2 regions of the Paenibacillus sp. JMULE4 genome follow, and region 1 is predicted to be linked to the other one. Evidence: predicted binding sites of a transcription regulator. Region 1 holds the regulator's gene; the other holds the start of a gene.
What was found. Region 1 encodes LexA, which represses DNA repair genes until DNA is damaged. Its sites were predicted from a motif close to CGAACATATGTTCG; they were not measured.
Positions count from the first base shown of each region.

Region 2: EXW96_RS15230 (SPL family radical SAM protein) is a predicted target of LexA. The motif match lies at 2,670-2,683, and genes of this name have one in related genera.

Region 1 covers NZ_SGWF01000010.1:552,679-560,120, reverse strand. Annotated here, with positions in the region: gene glnA (type I glutamate--ammonia ligase) at 1-405, shown strand, start outside; gene EXW96_RS05005 (SDR family oxidoreductase) at 622-1,521, shown strand; gene lexA (transcriptional repressor LexA) at 1,778-2,398, opposite strand; gene yneA (cell division suppressor protein YneA) at 2,542-2,910, shown strand; gene EXW96_RS04990 (DUF896 domain-containing protein) at 3,001-3,195, shown strand; gene EXW96_RS04985 (aldo/keto reductase) at 3,212-4,201, shown strand; gene EXW96_RS04980 (hypothetical protein) at 4,226-4,735, shown strand; gene EXW96_RS04975 (HAD family hydrolase) at 4,760-5,551, shown strand; partial or broken gene EXW96_RS28485 (transposase) at 6,137-6,498, shown strand; gene EXW96_RS27265 (transposase) at 6,528-6,830, shown strand; gene EXW96_RS04965 (1,2-dihydroxy-3-keto-5-methylthiopentene dioxygenase) at 7,011-7,442, opposite strand, start outside.
Region 2 covers NZ_SGWF01000014.1:470,478-477,919, forward strand. Annotated here, with positions in the region: gene EXW96_RS15210 (MFS transporter) at 1-5, opposite strand, end outside; gene EXW96_RS27560 (DUF6254 family protein) at 192-320, shown strand; gene EXW96_RS28580 (transposase) at 571-726, opposite strand; gene EXW96_RS15220 (sensor domain-containing diguanylate cyclase) at 811-2,169, opposite strand; gene EXW96_RS15225 (alpha/beta-type small acid-soluble spore protein) at 2,354-2,632, opposite strand; gene EXW96_RS15230 (SPL family radical SAM protein) at 2,744-3,694, shown strand; gene EXW96_RS15235 (hypothetical protein) at 3,747-4,232, opposite strand; gene EXW96_RS15240 (stalk domain-containing protein) at 4,405-6,180, opposite strand; gene rpmG (50S ribosomal protein L33) at 6,329-6,478, opposite strand; gene EXW96_RS15250 (GTP-binding protein) at 6,512-7,442, opposite strand, start outside.

The DNA of each region.
Region 1 (7,442 bases):
TGGTCTGCAAGCAACCGCAGCCCGATGATTCGTATTCCTGCATCCCGCGGCGTCAGCACACGCGTGGAAGTGCGGAATCCGGATCCGGCGGCCAATCCTTACCTGGCTCTGGCGGTCATGCTGAAGGCCGGTCTCGATGGCATCCGGAACAAAATGCAACTGCCGCCTCCAACGGACCGCAATATTTATGTGATGAGTGAAGAAGAGCGGGAAGAGCAAGGCATTCCAAGTCTTCCGCTTGATTTGAAGCAGGCGTTGGACGAGCTGCTCCGCGACGATGTCATTTGCGACGCGCTCGGCGATCACGCACTTGCACACTTCATAGAGCTGAAAGAGATCGAGTGGGACATTTACCGCACTCAGGTTCATCAATGGGAGCGGGATCAATATTTGACGCTGTATTAATCGGGGAATCCCTTGGCGCTTTAAGCGTTAAGGGATTTTTCTTTTTGTGGGCATTATTTGTTGTTTTGGCTGACCTCTGTAAGTAGAATGAGGCTCCATAGGCGCGGCCATCGCTTTTTCCCTTAGCGGAGTGGACGCAAGTTCCAGCCAGGCTGCACAGTTACGATCCTGCTGGAATACAATAGGCCATCTGAATAAGAAGTTCAGGAGGTCAATATGATACCCGTTTATCCCTATTTTGGAAAAGAAACGAAATGTATCGAGGAGCCGGTTGCATTCCCGCCTCAACATCAGCCCGTGCAGCCCGGACTGGAGTACAAAATGACGCCCCGTCCGATTTTTGAAAACCCGCACTACGTCGGCAGCGGCAAGCTGCGCGGCAAGGTTGCAATCGTTACCGGCGGTGACAGCGGCATCGGTCGGGCGGTCGCCGTCGCCTTTGCCAAGGAAGGAGCCGATATAGCCATCCCGTATTTATATGAGCATCGGGACGCATACGAAACAAAACAGCGCATCGAGCAGCTCGGCAGAGCATGCTTGCTCATACCCGGCGACCTGAGGATGGAAACGGTGTGCCGGGAAGCGGTATATCAAACGCTCCGCACCTTTGGAAAAATCGATATCTTGATTTTGAATCAGGCCGTTCAGTTTCCGCAGGAAAGCGTGTCCGACATTTCCGCCGAACAGCTGCACAATACGTACAGCACGAACATTTACCCGATGTTCTATATGACGAAAGCCGCGCTTCCCTATCTGAAGCCGGGAAGCGCGATTGTGAATACGGCCTCGATCACCGCATATAGAGGTGCACCCGAGCTGATCGATTATTCTTCCACAAAAGGAGCCGTCGTCTCGTTCACGCGTTCGCTGGCTCTATCCTTGGTGAAACGGGGAATTCGGGTCAATGCCGTCGCTCCGGGGCCAATCTGGACTCCGCTGATCGTCTCCAGCTATTCGGCGTATGAAGTATCGCGCTTCGGCCTGGATACTCCGATGAAGCGTGCAGGGCAGCCGTTCGAGCTGGCTCCGGCTTACGTGTTTCTGGCATCAGATGATTCCAGCTATGTGACCGGTGAGGTTGTCCATGTCAACGGTGGAGCTATGGTGACGACGTAGATTTTTGGTTTTTCTAATTGAGGATCATATATAAACAAGCCTAAACAAGCCGCTTATCCGCATAACGCCGGAACAGGCTTATTTTACGCAGATCATATGCTTGCAAACGCTCAACAAGATTTCCTGCGGTGCACTGGGCTCATAAAAAGTGGATTTCAGCGGTAAAATCCTTCTTCGCTTTCCAAAGACTCGCCATAAATGCGTTGATATAAAAAATCCCTTTCAACCGGCGGAATCGGCGGTGAAAGGGAAAAAATTATTGAATATTTCTGAATACACCAATGACTTTGCCCAAGATCGTGACGTTCTTGAGTCTCAGCGGCTCCATCGTCGGGTTCTCAGGCTGCAGTCGAATATGATCCTTTTCCTTATAAAAGGTTTTCACTGTCGCTTCATCGTCTTCGGTCATGGCAACGACAATATCTCCGTTATTGGCGGTTTGCTGCTGGCGTACGATAACATAATCCCCGTTATGAATACCGGCCTCGATCATACTTTCTCCGATTACGCTTAGCATAAAGACGTTATCATTTTTTACATAATGGCTGGGCAGCGGGAAGTAATCCTCGATGTTCTCCGTCGCGGTAATAGGTACGCCGGCGGTAACGCGCCCGATCAAAGGCACTCTGGCAACCGATACGGAGAATGCGCCGTCCGCCGAGCTTCCGTCCAATATTTCAATAGCTCTCGGCTTCGTCGGGTCTCTGCGAATCATTCCTTTCTTTTCCAAACGTTCCAAGTGCCCGTGAACTGTGGAACTGGATGCCAGTCCCACAGCCTCTCCGATCTCTCTTACTGAAGGGGGATAGCCTTTTTCTCTGACCTCATTCTTGATAAAGTCTAGAATCGCCTGCTGCCGATTGGAAATTTTGCTCAAGATCATCACTCCATTTTTGGTAATCATTACTTAGAAGTATAACATAGAACCGGAGTTCGTACAAACATAAGTTCGAATAAACGGTTGACACAAACAAATGTTCCTGATAGATTAAAAACAGAACAAATGTTTGGAGGTCGATCATGATGATTCAAAATTCTCGGCTTATACATAAGTATCATTCCCGCCAGGTAATGCTAACCAAGCATAATGATAATAATAATAAGGGAACATATGTTCGTGCTACCGTTTTGGGTGCCTTCCTTTTTTGTGCAGTGTTCTTTATCTCTACGATGTTCAGCTTCTTTTTTGACCAAGATGTTCATGCGGCATCCTCGCAGCCTCAGATGTATTCTTACGTGGAGGTTGAATCGGGGGACACGCTTTGGAGCATTGCCTCTCAGTATGCGGACCAAGGACAGGATATAAGGGAATATATACATCAGATCAAAGGGATCAACCATCTTAAGAATTCCCATTTGCAAGTAGGACAAAAATTGTTGCTTCCCTAATCGCTGCGCATGTGCCGTATTGCTTCTCTTGACAATCAGATTCGGTAATGTCAAAGTATAATTTGAAATGACATTACCGGGAGGATCGGCATGAGTGAATCGAATCATGATGCATTGGTGCGGCGAATTAACGAATTGGCCCGCAAAGCGAAATCGGAAGGGCTAACCGATGCCGAACTGGATGAACGCAATGGATTAAGAAGGAAGTATATCGATTCTTTTAAAACCTCCTTGCGTGGTCAACTGGATAACATCAAGTTTGTTGATCAGGAAGAGAAGAAGTAAGAAGGGGGGTTAAGGGATGAATTATCGTGTTTTGGGCAAAAGCGGAATTGCCGTTTCCGAGCTTTGTTTAGGAACAATGACATTCGGAAATACGACAAACGAACAAGACTCGATTGAAATGGTTCATCGTTTTTTGGATCGCGGAGGAAACTTTATTGATACGGCGGATGTGTATGTCTCCGGTGTTTCCGAAGAGATCGTGGGAAAAGCGATTCGGGAGCGTCGTTCCGATGTGATCTTGGCGACCAAGGTACGCTTTCCTACAGGTAATAATGTCAATCACGTCGGTTTATCCCGAAAACATATTCTCGACGGTGTGGAAGCCAGTCTTCGTCGATTAGGCACTGATTATATCGATTTATATCAAATGCATGTATGGGATCAAATTACGCCCATAGAAGAAACATTGAGAACTTTGGATGATCTGGTTACTTCAGGCAAAGTACGGTATATCGGCTGCTCCAACTTTTTGGCCTATCAGCTGATGAAATCATTAAGCATCAGTGACTTTAATCGTTATGCCCGTTTTATCTCCATTCAACCGCAGTACAGTTTAGTATGCCGTACGATGGATCGTGAGGTTCTGCCTCTTTGTTTGGAGGAAAACGTTGGTGTGATCCCTTGGGCTCCTCTTGGCGGCGGCTTCTTGACAGGAAGATATGTTCGTGGACAGGAACCGACGGAAGGGCGTTTGGCGTCTAAAACGGGAGAAAGCCGTTGGGAAATTCGCAATACGGAGAAAAACTTCCGCATTCTGGATGAATTGATTTCGGTTGCCCATGAGACGGACAAGACCCCGGCTCAGGTGGCATTGAACTGGTTGATTCATAAACCGGGCATCACTTCTCCTATTTTTGGCGCGAGGACATTGGAACAATTCGAGGAAAACATGGGAGCGGTGGATTGGAAGCTGGACGACTCCTTGTGGCAGCGTCTGGATGATGTAAGCGCTCTGGAATACGAATATCCAACCCGATTTATTGATAAATTTTCGCGCAAGGTGTAAATGACGATATAAGGGGCACTCATCATGTCACGTAAGTGGGAACGTATGGTTCGTAAAAATACGAAAATTTCTAATATGCAGCGGAGGAAGAGCGGAAAAGGTGAGATATCGGGAGTAAATGCCGACGGTTCGGTCATATTCAAAGGCCGGAGCTGGTTTTTGCCGATGCTGCTCGTGGCTACCGGTGTTTTTTGCTTTATCGTGTTTCGGAATCAACCCGGGCAAGAACAGCTGTATTGGATTACAGGAGCAAGCTATATATTTCTGGCGTTACTGATTTATTGGATTCGGCGCCCTTTTTTGAAAATCGATAAAAAAACCTTATCTTCCCGCCGATTTGGAGGGGACCGTTTTTATGACGCGGACCAAATCAAGGATATTACCATAAGCAAAGACGCGATAGTCATTAACTTTAAGGCAAAAGGAAAACGGTGGGTTTTCACCAAGATCTATCATATGTTTCCGATCGATTCCGCTAGAATCAAGCTTCAGGAGTATGCTGAAAAATACAACGTGACGTTAATACAAGATTAACATCTGGAAAGAGGAACACTTTTTATGGCGATCAAAGCAGTACTTTTTGATTTGGATGATACGCTGCTGTGGGACGACCGCAGTGTGAAAGAAGCTTTTCAAGCAACCTGTGCTGAAGCGGCTAAACATTATCAAGTGGATCCGGATCAGTTGGAGGAAGCCGTACGACGTGAAGCCCGCGCTTTATATGAATCGTACGAGACGTTCCCGTTCACAAAAATGATCGGAATTAACCCGTTTGAAGGACTCTGGGCGCATTTTACCCAAGGGAAACAAGAAGAATTTCGCAAGCTTCAAGCGCTGGCTCCCCAATACCGTACCGAGTCTTGGACACGCGGGTTGAAAGCGGTAGGCATTGAAGACAAGGAGCTTGGCTATAAACTTGGAGAGCTGTTTCCCGTAGAACGAAGAAATCGCCCCATCGTCTATGAGGAAACATTCGAGGTGTTGGACCAGCTGAAGGGCCAGTACCAGCTGCTCCTTTTGACGAACGGTTCGCCCGATTTGCAACAGGAAAAGCTGGCAGGCGTTCCTGAGCTTGCTCCGTATTTTGATCATATCGTCATCTCCGGAGATTTCGGTCAAGGGAAGCCGGCGGCTGCGATCTTTGAACATGCAATGGGTTTGTTAGGGATTCAAGCGGATGAAGGTGTGATGATCGGGGATAAGCTGACGACGGATATTCTCGGCTCCAATACCGTCGGTATGCGCAATATGTGGATCAACCGCCACGGTCTAAAGCGTACGGATGACATCGTACCGTCGCACGAAATCAAAAGCTTGCGTGAGATTCAATCGGTCATCGATTCGTTGTAAATTGGTCCTAATACTTCATCATATTGTCGGTAAAAGAAAACCCCTCTGTTAGGGGAGGCCACTGAAAAAGTCCCTTTGGAATAAAAAAAGGTACAGTCCCTAAAATAAATGAGAAGGCTGTACCTTTTTTCCTGTATAATTAAGCTATTCGATTCACCTGATTTTATTGGCATGGGAAGATTAATGCTTGTGATCACACCTAATTGTTCCCCTATTTTCTCTTTAGAAATCGTTTGGCCTGATACCCCATACAATGAGTCATTCCACCCAATAGCATTTGGATATAAACCGTCCCCCGTACGGTTTGACTCAGTCTTAGAGCAACTGGCTAGTAAAAAGTTCAATATATGAAAAAGTAACCGACTTGATTGAAGTCGGTTAATTCGTTTTAATGCTCTCTGAATTTAGGAAGTACTGGTTCCGGCCATTCATAGTCTTTAAACTCGATGCCGCTTATTGACCATATTGTTCGGAATCTTGAATCGGATGGAGGTCACTGAGGTGACGGGGATACCCCCTTTTCAATTTTGTAAAACAAAAAGAAGCCAAACCTTGGTAAAATGGAAGTGACGAGCAACCATTCAAATGGATTTAGAAGAAGATATTCCCGCGGGGCATCTGGTCCGCATTGTCAATGATGCGGTTAATCGGTTAGACGACAACATCTTTGCGGCTGCTTACCCGGGTTGGGGGCGGGATAGCTGCCATCCGAAAATGCTTACGAAACTCATCGTGTACGCCTACACCCAGCGAATCTATTCCTCTCGTCAGATCGCAAAGCCGTCCGCGAAAATATCATGTTCATGTGGCTTGCGGCCAGACAGCGGCCGGATTTCCGCACCATTAACCGCTTCCGCTCCGAGCGGATGAAAGATGTTCTCGAAACGGTTTTTACAGCCATTTTGGGTTTTCTTGTCGAGGAGAAGTACGTCAAGCTGGAGCACTATTCCGGAGTCGGGAGTGTACAGGCTGTCTTTTGAAAGACGCCTGCACGAAAGCCAAAGGGAACCGGGAAATCCGAGTGAGTCTCAAGTACCATCGTTACAAGCAGCAGACGCGGGAAAAGCTGCGAAGTGAGGAAGGCTACGCGTTGTCGGTTCGACGTATGATCGAACCGGAGAGTGTGTTCGGACAAATGAAAAACAACCGGAACTACCGGCGTTTCCTGCTTCGCGGCTTGCCCAAAGTGAGCCTGGAGGTCGGGTGGCTTTCCCTTGCCCATAATTTATTAAAGTGGGCGGCGATGAACCAAAAAGGTCGAGTAAGAGAGCAAGTATAGCCCTCTACTCGACCTTTTTTTCTGTATGGAAACGAGAAGTTAAGAAAACAGGGCCGTCCCTGCGTAGCTAAAAGCTACTTTTGGGACAGCCCCTTTTTCGTCGTCCTGCTTTGGCTGCCCCGAGAAAAAGTGTAAGTTCTTCCGTGGCCTCCTTATATGGCGGGGTTCATTGTTAATTAATTATGCCTTCTGGAACGTCGGATCCTCGAACGGATGTGCAATCCAGCCTTCCGTTTCAATAAAGAGGCGAACGGCCACGATTTGGCGGTTTTCCATCAAAGTGAAGAAGTGAGGCTTGTTCTCCGGTACGGAAATGACATCACCTGCTTCCAGTTCGACGTCAAAATAGCCTACATCGTCGCTGCCTTTAATAATGAATATGCCTTTACCTGCTGTAATGGCGCGCACTTCATCTTCCGTATGCGTATGCACCTGCTCGAATTTTTTAAGCAGTTCATCCAGGTTGGGCGTCGCATCGGAAAGAGCGATGACGTCCCATGTCCGGTACCCGCGGCGGTTTGCAAGATCGCGGATTTCCGCATCGAAAGTGGATAAAATTTGCGCTTTTTCATCATCGGTCAGTACAAATTTTTCTTGAAGCTCAGCCGGCAG
Region 2 (7,442 bases), on a different contig from region 1:
CTCATCTACTCCACCCGTTCTTAAGCTTCTTTTGATTGTATCTGACCTGCAGCTGCGTTTTAAAGCAAACATCTTTGCGGCAGCGCGTACCGGCTCGTGAAAATTTAGTCAAGCATAAAACCTCTTGAGCTCCGCCATGCTAAAAAAGCAAGACCACTTTATTTAACGTGAAGCAAAGGAGCTGACAAGGGATGAGCCATTCCAAACGACGTGAGGAAAACCAATGGAAAATCCGTAAGCAAACTCAGCGACCGCACGGTAAAATCAAGTCTCTTGCACAATACTCGACTGAATACGATGCGGAACATCCGAAAGAGTAATCGAGTAGGAGAGGGCGACTAACCCCCGTCCTCTCACCTATGAAAAAGTGCAAGTCCCTTGTTCAAAAAATATGTATTGCTTGATTTGGATCGAAAAATGGCAATAACAAACTGGACCGGGCCATTTTCGTTTTTTGACCCTGCCTGCATTTTCCCTGGCTTGCTTAATAACCAATCATAATCTAAGGTCGGTTTTGTCAAGGCGCTCTCCCTACCAGAATCCATCGCAGTGTTGCTCGGCCCTCTTTCGTTATGTTCCCCGTATAACGCGTTTTCCGGATTGATGAACGGATGGCACAAGTCCGGCATAGCATGCTAGCTTCTTTGGAGAAAGAAATCTTGTCACATCCCCAATTTCTGCAAGGATGGTTAAAGCACTCAACACCGATATGCCCGGTATACCCATAAGTAAGGGTACATTAGGGTTTTTCTTGGCCCTTGCCCTTGGCTAACGGTAGACGCTCGCCAGCCCCCGTTCGGGACTTTCACCCTAGAGATGACGCCCATGCTGGGCGTACACAGCCGAGGATACCACCGTGGCGAGGCCCGTGGGGTCCTTAGATTTTTTATCTTGCCGAAACACAATTGCGTCCGTTTTTTTGGAAGCGTACAACGCTTGATCCGCACGCACCAGCAGCGCTTCCGCCGTATCGCCTTTTCTTAAAGAAGAGATGCCAAAGCTCGCCGTGATCCGGTAGGAATCCAGCGCTTGCCGTTCCACTTCGCTTCGCAGCATCTCTGCCACGATCATCGTTTCATTCATGTCGAGCCCCGGGACAATAACCGCAAATTCTTCCCCTCCGTATCTGGCGAACACCATATGATCCGGCAACATTCTTTGCACGATACCGGTAACGTGCCTCAACAGCCTGTCGCCTTCCGCATGACCATAGGTATCATTAAACCATTTGAACCGGTCGATATCCATCAGGATCAGGCTGAACGCCTCTCCCTCCGATGTTGCCCGTTCGAATGCCAAATCAAGAGATTCATCAAAGTAACGCCGGTTCCCGATGCCGGTTAAACCGTCCAGATACACCTGCCGCCGGCTCTGTTCAAAATGCTCCTTCAGCATCAGCCGCATATGTTCGATATGATCGAAAAGCTTGCCAAGCTCATCATTTTTTTTCAGGGACGGCACAGGCACATCAAACTTTTGCCGGGCATATCCTTCGACAGCGGAGCTTAACTCTTTGATCGGCCGGATAATCCGCCGCAGCTTCTGAACCACATCGGTTACGACCAGGCCTATCACCAGCGCACAGACGGCAATGGACGTATACAACATTTTTGTAATCCCGGATGTGTAAGCTTTGGATACTTCCGATTGCTTGGCGTGAAGCATACGGGAAATTTCCATGGACCTGTTGCGAAAATCATCGGCGATCGTTTTTCCTTCGAGCAGCTCCCCGGTCGTCAATGTTTTGCCATTTTTCAAGGCTTCCAGTGATCCGTATTTGTCCTGCCAATGCATGCCCGCTTCTACTAATTTCCGGATAGGTTCGAGAAATTCAGGATAAGCGGTGACAGCGTTTTGCAATTCCCTCACCGATTGTATGTAGTCCGATGATGAACTCTCAAAAGACTGCAAAAACGCTGCGTCTCCGGTCAAATGATAACTTTGCCGGGCGGTTACCTGATCGATAAACGCTTTTTGCAAAATAAGCACATGTCTCGAAACTTTCTCCAACTGCATGATTTCTTCATTCAATCGGTTCAGGCAACCATTGATCCATATAATCATAAACAGAAAAAATAGTCCCAGAATAAAAATCATGCGAGTCAGACTTTCAATTATATCGGAACCAAAATGATGCTTCGGAAGGAGTCTGCGCCATACTTTGTACATGGAAAACTCCTCCCTTGTCCAAGACTGTAGTATATATAGTCCTATCATAAGATTTCATTATTTCTTTTTCAACAAATATTGTAAAAAAAAAAAAATAAAGATAGGCCGTCAACCGGAAGGCCCATCATTTCATTGCTTGCGCCTTCTGACGTTCTGCTCGTCAGAAGGCGCTCTGAAGGCCCGGTTACCGTTTCGTCAACTGCTCCTGGGCCATGCGGATCATTTCCCGTACCATACGTCCGCCGATCTGGCCTCCGATTTTGCCTGCCTCCTCGGTGGATAGGTTTCCGTTATTCGCGGTCTGCAAGGGAACGCCTAACGAACGGGCCACCTCGTATTTCACCAGATCGGGGCGGTCCCGGCTCACCGAATATCCTGCACGCTGCATCACTTCCGCCTTAAGCATATCCAATCCATGTCCAGCCCCCGGTACAAGAGGCCTTCTCCCTCTTCTTCTCGCCATCTTGTTATGGCTCCTTTCTTTCGTCAGTAAGTTTGACAGAACAAATGTTCCGTTTTATAATTCGTTTATAGAACATATATTCCTATTTCAGGTGAAAGGATGGATGTTAAAGTGGCTTTGCCAACAACCTTTGAACCGCTTCATGCCAAGCAGGTGCTGAATCCGGTTAAAGCCCCATCCATGCCGTTTGACTGGTCTATTAATCCTTACCGCGGCTGCCAGCACGGCTGCAGCTTCTGTTATGCCCGCTCCACTCATTCGTTTCTGGGCATGGATGCGGATGATACGTTTCAGCATCATATTTTATATAAAAACAATGCCCGCGAGGCTCTCGAAGCTCAGGTTGTACGCATGCTCCGCTCAAAAAACGGACGGGGAAAGCTGGGCAAAGTGGCCATCGGCACGGCAACGGATCCTTACCAACCGCTCGAAAGCCGTATGCTGCTCACCCGCCAATGTCTGGAAGTGCTTGCGGCTTACCGGATTCCAGTCAGCATTACGACCCGTTCCCCGTTGATTTTGCGCGATCTGGATATCCTCAAGAAGCTTACCGGCAGCTCCGTCAACATCAGTCTGAACACATTGGATAAGGAAGTGTGGCGTCATTTTGAACCCATGACTCCCTCGCCGCAGCGAAGGCTGGAAGCTTTAGAGCGCTTAACCGGGGAAGGTGTGGAAGCCGGCATTTTTATGGCGCCAATCCTTCCCTTCTTGACGGATGGCCCGGGTTCAATGGAACAAGTCGTTAAGCATTCGTCCGAGGCGGGTGCTCATTTTATTATGGGATCGGTGCTCCGGCTGAACACGAATGCCGTGAAGTCATGGTTTTTCGGTACGCTGCGCGAGCATTATCCCCAAATGCTGGAACCCTTTGCGAAGCTGTACAGCCGCTCTCCATACGCTCCAAAGCAGTACAGAACTGAAATCATGGACCGGCTTCATGCGCTGCTGCAAAAATATCGCGTGCCCGCTTACCGGCCGTTCCTTCAAGAAAACGGCGGACCGGCGGACCTTGATCCAACATCGTCCGAGCCTGTCCAATTATCCTTTACATTCGACTAGATGATTTAACCGGAACGCTGCTTCGCCTTGATTGCGTGACGCCATGGATGGGCTAACTGTTTCTCATCGCCCGCTTAAACCAGCGGTACGCAAAAACCAAAATCGCTCCCCAAAACAGCAGCCCGAGAATCGAGAATATGCCGTACGGCGTACCGAACCCGTACCCCCAGCCAAAGAAGCCGAACGGATTCAAAATACTGCCCAGGATGGCGCCGGCAGCCAATCCGCCGAACCATCCGCCCAAGCCGGTTCCTGGTCTGGGGGCCGCTGCGCCTCCTCCGGGGGGAACGGCGGTTCTGGGGTTGTTTCTTGCATAATCGCCGGGCGTCCTTGGAGCGGTTCCCGTGCCGGGCGCAATTCCCCCGGTTCTTCCGCCCGTATAAGAGCCTCTGCCCGATCTATACCTGTTGGCCTCATACCTGCCGGTATCATCCGTACTCTGCCATTGTTCTTCATAGGGTACAACGCTCTTGGCTTGAACAGGATGGATTGCAAAGAACAGCAGTAAGATCGATGCCAAAAGATAAAGCTTTTTCATAATACCTCCCTCAGAATATACAGACATCTTAAGGTAAGTATTCATCCGTACGGCAGATGCTATACAAGTTCAGCTTTGCGAGGATTTGACAGCCCGCCCAAGCACGCTCAACCACTATATCGGAGAACCGGGACAGGCCTGGGCGATGATCCAAAAGGTTTTTCCCACTCGCTTAATAGTTGGACCTGATTACTTGATAATCCACAATTTTGAGGGTGGCTGAATCCAGTGTGTACATGACCTCGACATCATCGCCGGCTATCGTCATGCGAAGCCGATTTTCGGCTGAATCCTGTTCCCGCTTCACTCTCAAGTCATCTTCGATCATGGCGATGGATACATAGCCGATCGGAATGGGTTCATAGCCTCCGTCTACCGGTCTGTTCTGGTTGGCAAACATCCGTTCAGCCATTGCGGGATCATACACTTCCTGAAGCCTGCTTGTGACCAGCTGCTTATCGCATTCGTTCAACCATACACCTTCAGGATAAATCCCGGCCGTTTGCAGAGTCCACTTTTCGATATGCGCAAACTTCTCCCACAGCTCTTTATCCGGCCGTTTAAGATCCTCTGCGCTTACGCTAACATCCGGACGGATCAGCCGGAAGCCTTCGAGTAATTGTCCGGAGCTTTCTCGCATCGCTGCAGCATCGGCTGCTTCCTCTGCAGGCAAATCCGCCCCTCCACTCTCTATCGCATACCCGTAAACCCAACCGTTATGCTCCCGCAAACGGACAGCCGTCCCTGTCCCCGGCCATTCCTTCTCCGTATACTGCTTGATGGTAAACAGAAGTGCCTTCCGATCAGGCTGGGATGGCGAAATATAAAAAAACGAGACTTCATCCGGACCTTCCTTTATCTCAAGCGGCTTGCCGAGCCAAACGTCCGGAAGCTGCACGTCAAACCCATGGGCTTCGCTTACATAACGCCGCAGTTTGGTAGAATGCGTGGTCAGGCTGTAATAAACGCTGTCCGATACGGATGCCAATCTCGTCGACGAACCGCTTTCCGTCTCCAATCGCCCTTCCTTCCATATTCCTTCTGCAATGACCTCCCCGAACAGGGACGCCAGCTTGCCTTCCCCCTCTGCCCGGCCTCCCGAGAAGGTGCCGGTAAACATGACTCCGTTCGGATAAATAACGGTTTTCCGCTGTGATAAGGCTGGCGCCTCCCGGTCCGGAACCCATTTTATTCCGTTGCTTAGATAGGAAAAGCCCCCCGGTGTTCGTTCTCCGTAAGAAAACATTCCCGCGTACTCCAGCGTACCGTCAGCTCTGTACGCCTTACCCCATCCATGAAACTGGTCATGTTTAAAGCTGCCGCTGTATTGTAGTGTTCCGTCTTTGTTGTACAGCTTTCCTGAGCCGTGAGCGAGCCCGTTTGCCATTTCCCCTTCATAAATCAAACGACCTTCCGCGCTGTACAGCTTTCCCCGACCGTTCGGCACACCTCCGAACAATTCACCCTCATACCGGCTTCCGTTCAAATATACGAATGTTCGCGCTTCCGGAGCCTCTTCAATGATCAGGACGCGCTTGGCTTCATCCCAATCCAGCTTCATATCCAAATGCTGCAGGGCGGTTGCCGGAAGGTAAGCGGTTCCGTCCACCAACCTCGGAGGGACGGGCAGATCGAGCATATTTCCATTAAAGGCCCCGCGGCTATAACCGATACTGACCTTCAACGAATGATTTTGGTTTCCGGTTTGCTTCTCTGCCGTAATAGTCTGATCCTCATCGTACCAGGTGATCTTCCATCCGGACGCCTCCAGCACTTCACGCAGAGGAATGAGAAAGCCGGCCTTTTCTTCGATCGGCGCATGCTGCAGCTTCAAGTTTTTCCCATTCAAATGAACGGCTGCTGAAGACGCCGGAGCGTCCGCTTGTGCTGATGCGGGAATCAGTAAGCCCAGCAAGGTTATCCAAGCAAGCATTTGTTTACTCTTCATACCCAGTCCCCTATCATCCCGGATTGCCTTTCTTGTTCATTAGACGTATCCAGGGAGATGCAGGTTGCAGTATATTTACCCAAAAATACGAAAAAAAGGAGCACAGCCAACGATTGTTCTAATTGGCAGCGCCCCTTTCTGGTGTTTGTTATCTCGTTTCCCGATGAAGCGTCACTTTGTTCAGACGCGGGCAATATTTTTTCAGCTCCAGCCGGTCAGGGTGGGTTTTCTTATTTTTGGTGGTCGTATAATTGCGGTCCCCGCATTCGGTACACGCCAAGGTTACGATAACTCGCATATGGACAGCTCCTTTTTGTTTGATTTTCAGATATCACTGCTGGGCAAATGCCGCTTCCAACTGCTCGGAGGAAGCGTTCGGCAGCTCATCCTTCAGCTTTTTCCAATCGGATTTCATCTCTTCCGGCGTCAGCAGGCAGGCATCCAGCTCGGAAGCAAAGCGCTCTTGATCCATGCCGATACCGATAAAGACCACCCGGTTTATCCGGTCACCATACTCGGCATCCCAATGCTTCAAAAGCTCAGGCTCCTCGGCAAGCACCGCTTGACGCTCCGTTTCGGGCAGGGAAGCGACCCAGTATCCTGCCGGCCCGAATTGGATGGACGGGCCTGCCTGACTCAGGCTTTGTGCGAGCTCATTACGGCTTGCCAGCCAGATCGTCCCCTTTGCGCGAACGATTTCCCCGGGCCAATCGGCCATCCACTCGGTCAGTCTCTGCGGATGAAACGGCCTGCGGCGCTCATAGACGAACGACGATATGCCGTACTCATCCGTTTCCGGTGTATGCTCCTCCTTTTCCAGCTCATGAATCCATCCGGCTGAGGTGCTGGCCGCATCAAAATCAAACAAGCCGGTGTTCAAAATGTCATGCGGGTCCACTTGGCCGTAATCCGTCCGGATCAGCTTGGCGCGCGGCTGCAGCTTGCGCAGTACCTGTTCAAGCTCATTCAGCTCCTCGGGCTCCACCATGCCGCATTTGTTCAAGATCAGCACATCGCAAAATTCGATTTGACTGATCAATAAATCGACCACGTCACGCGTATCGTCTTCACCTACCGCCTGCCGGCGGTCGAGCAGCGTTTCGCCGGAAGAGAAATCGTGCCAGAACCGGTAAGCATCAACCACCGTGACCATCGTATCGAGACGGCAAATTTTCGACAAGTCAATGCCGTGCTCCTCATCGATGTAAGTGAAGGTTTGCGCCACAGGTACCGGTTCGCCGACGCCCGTCGATTCGATGAGA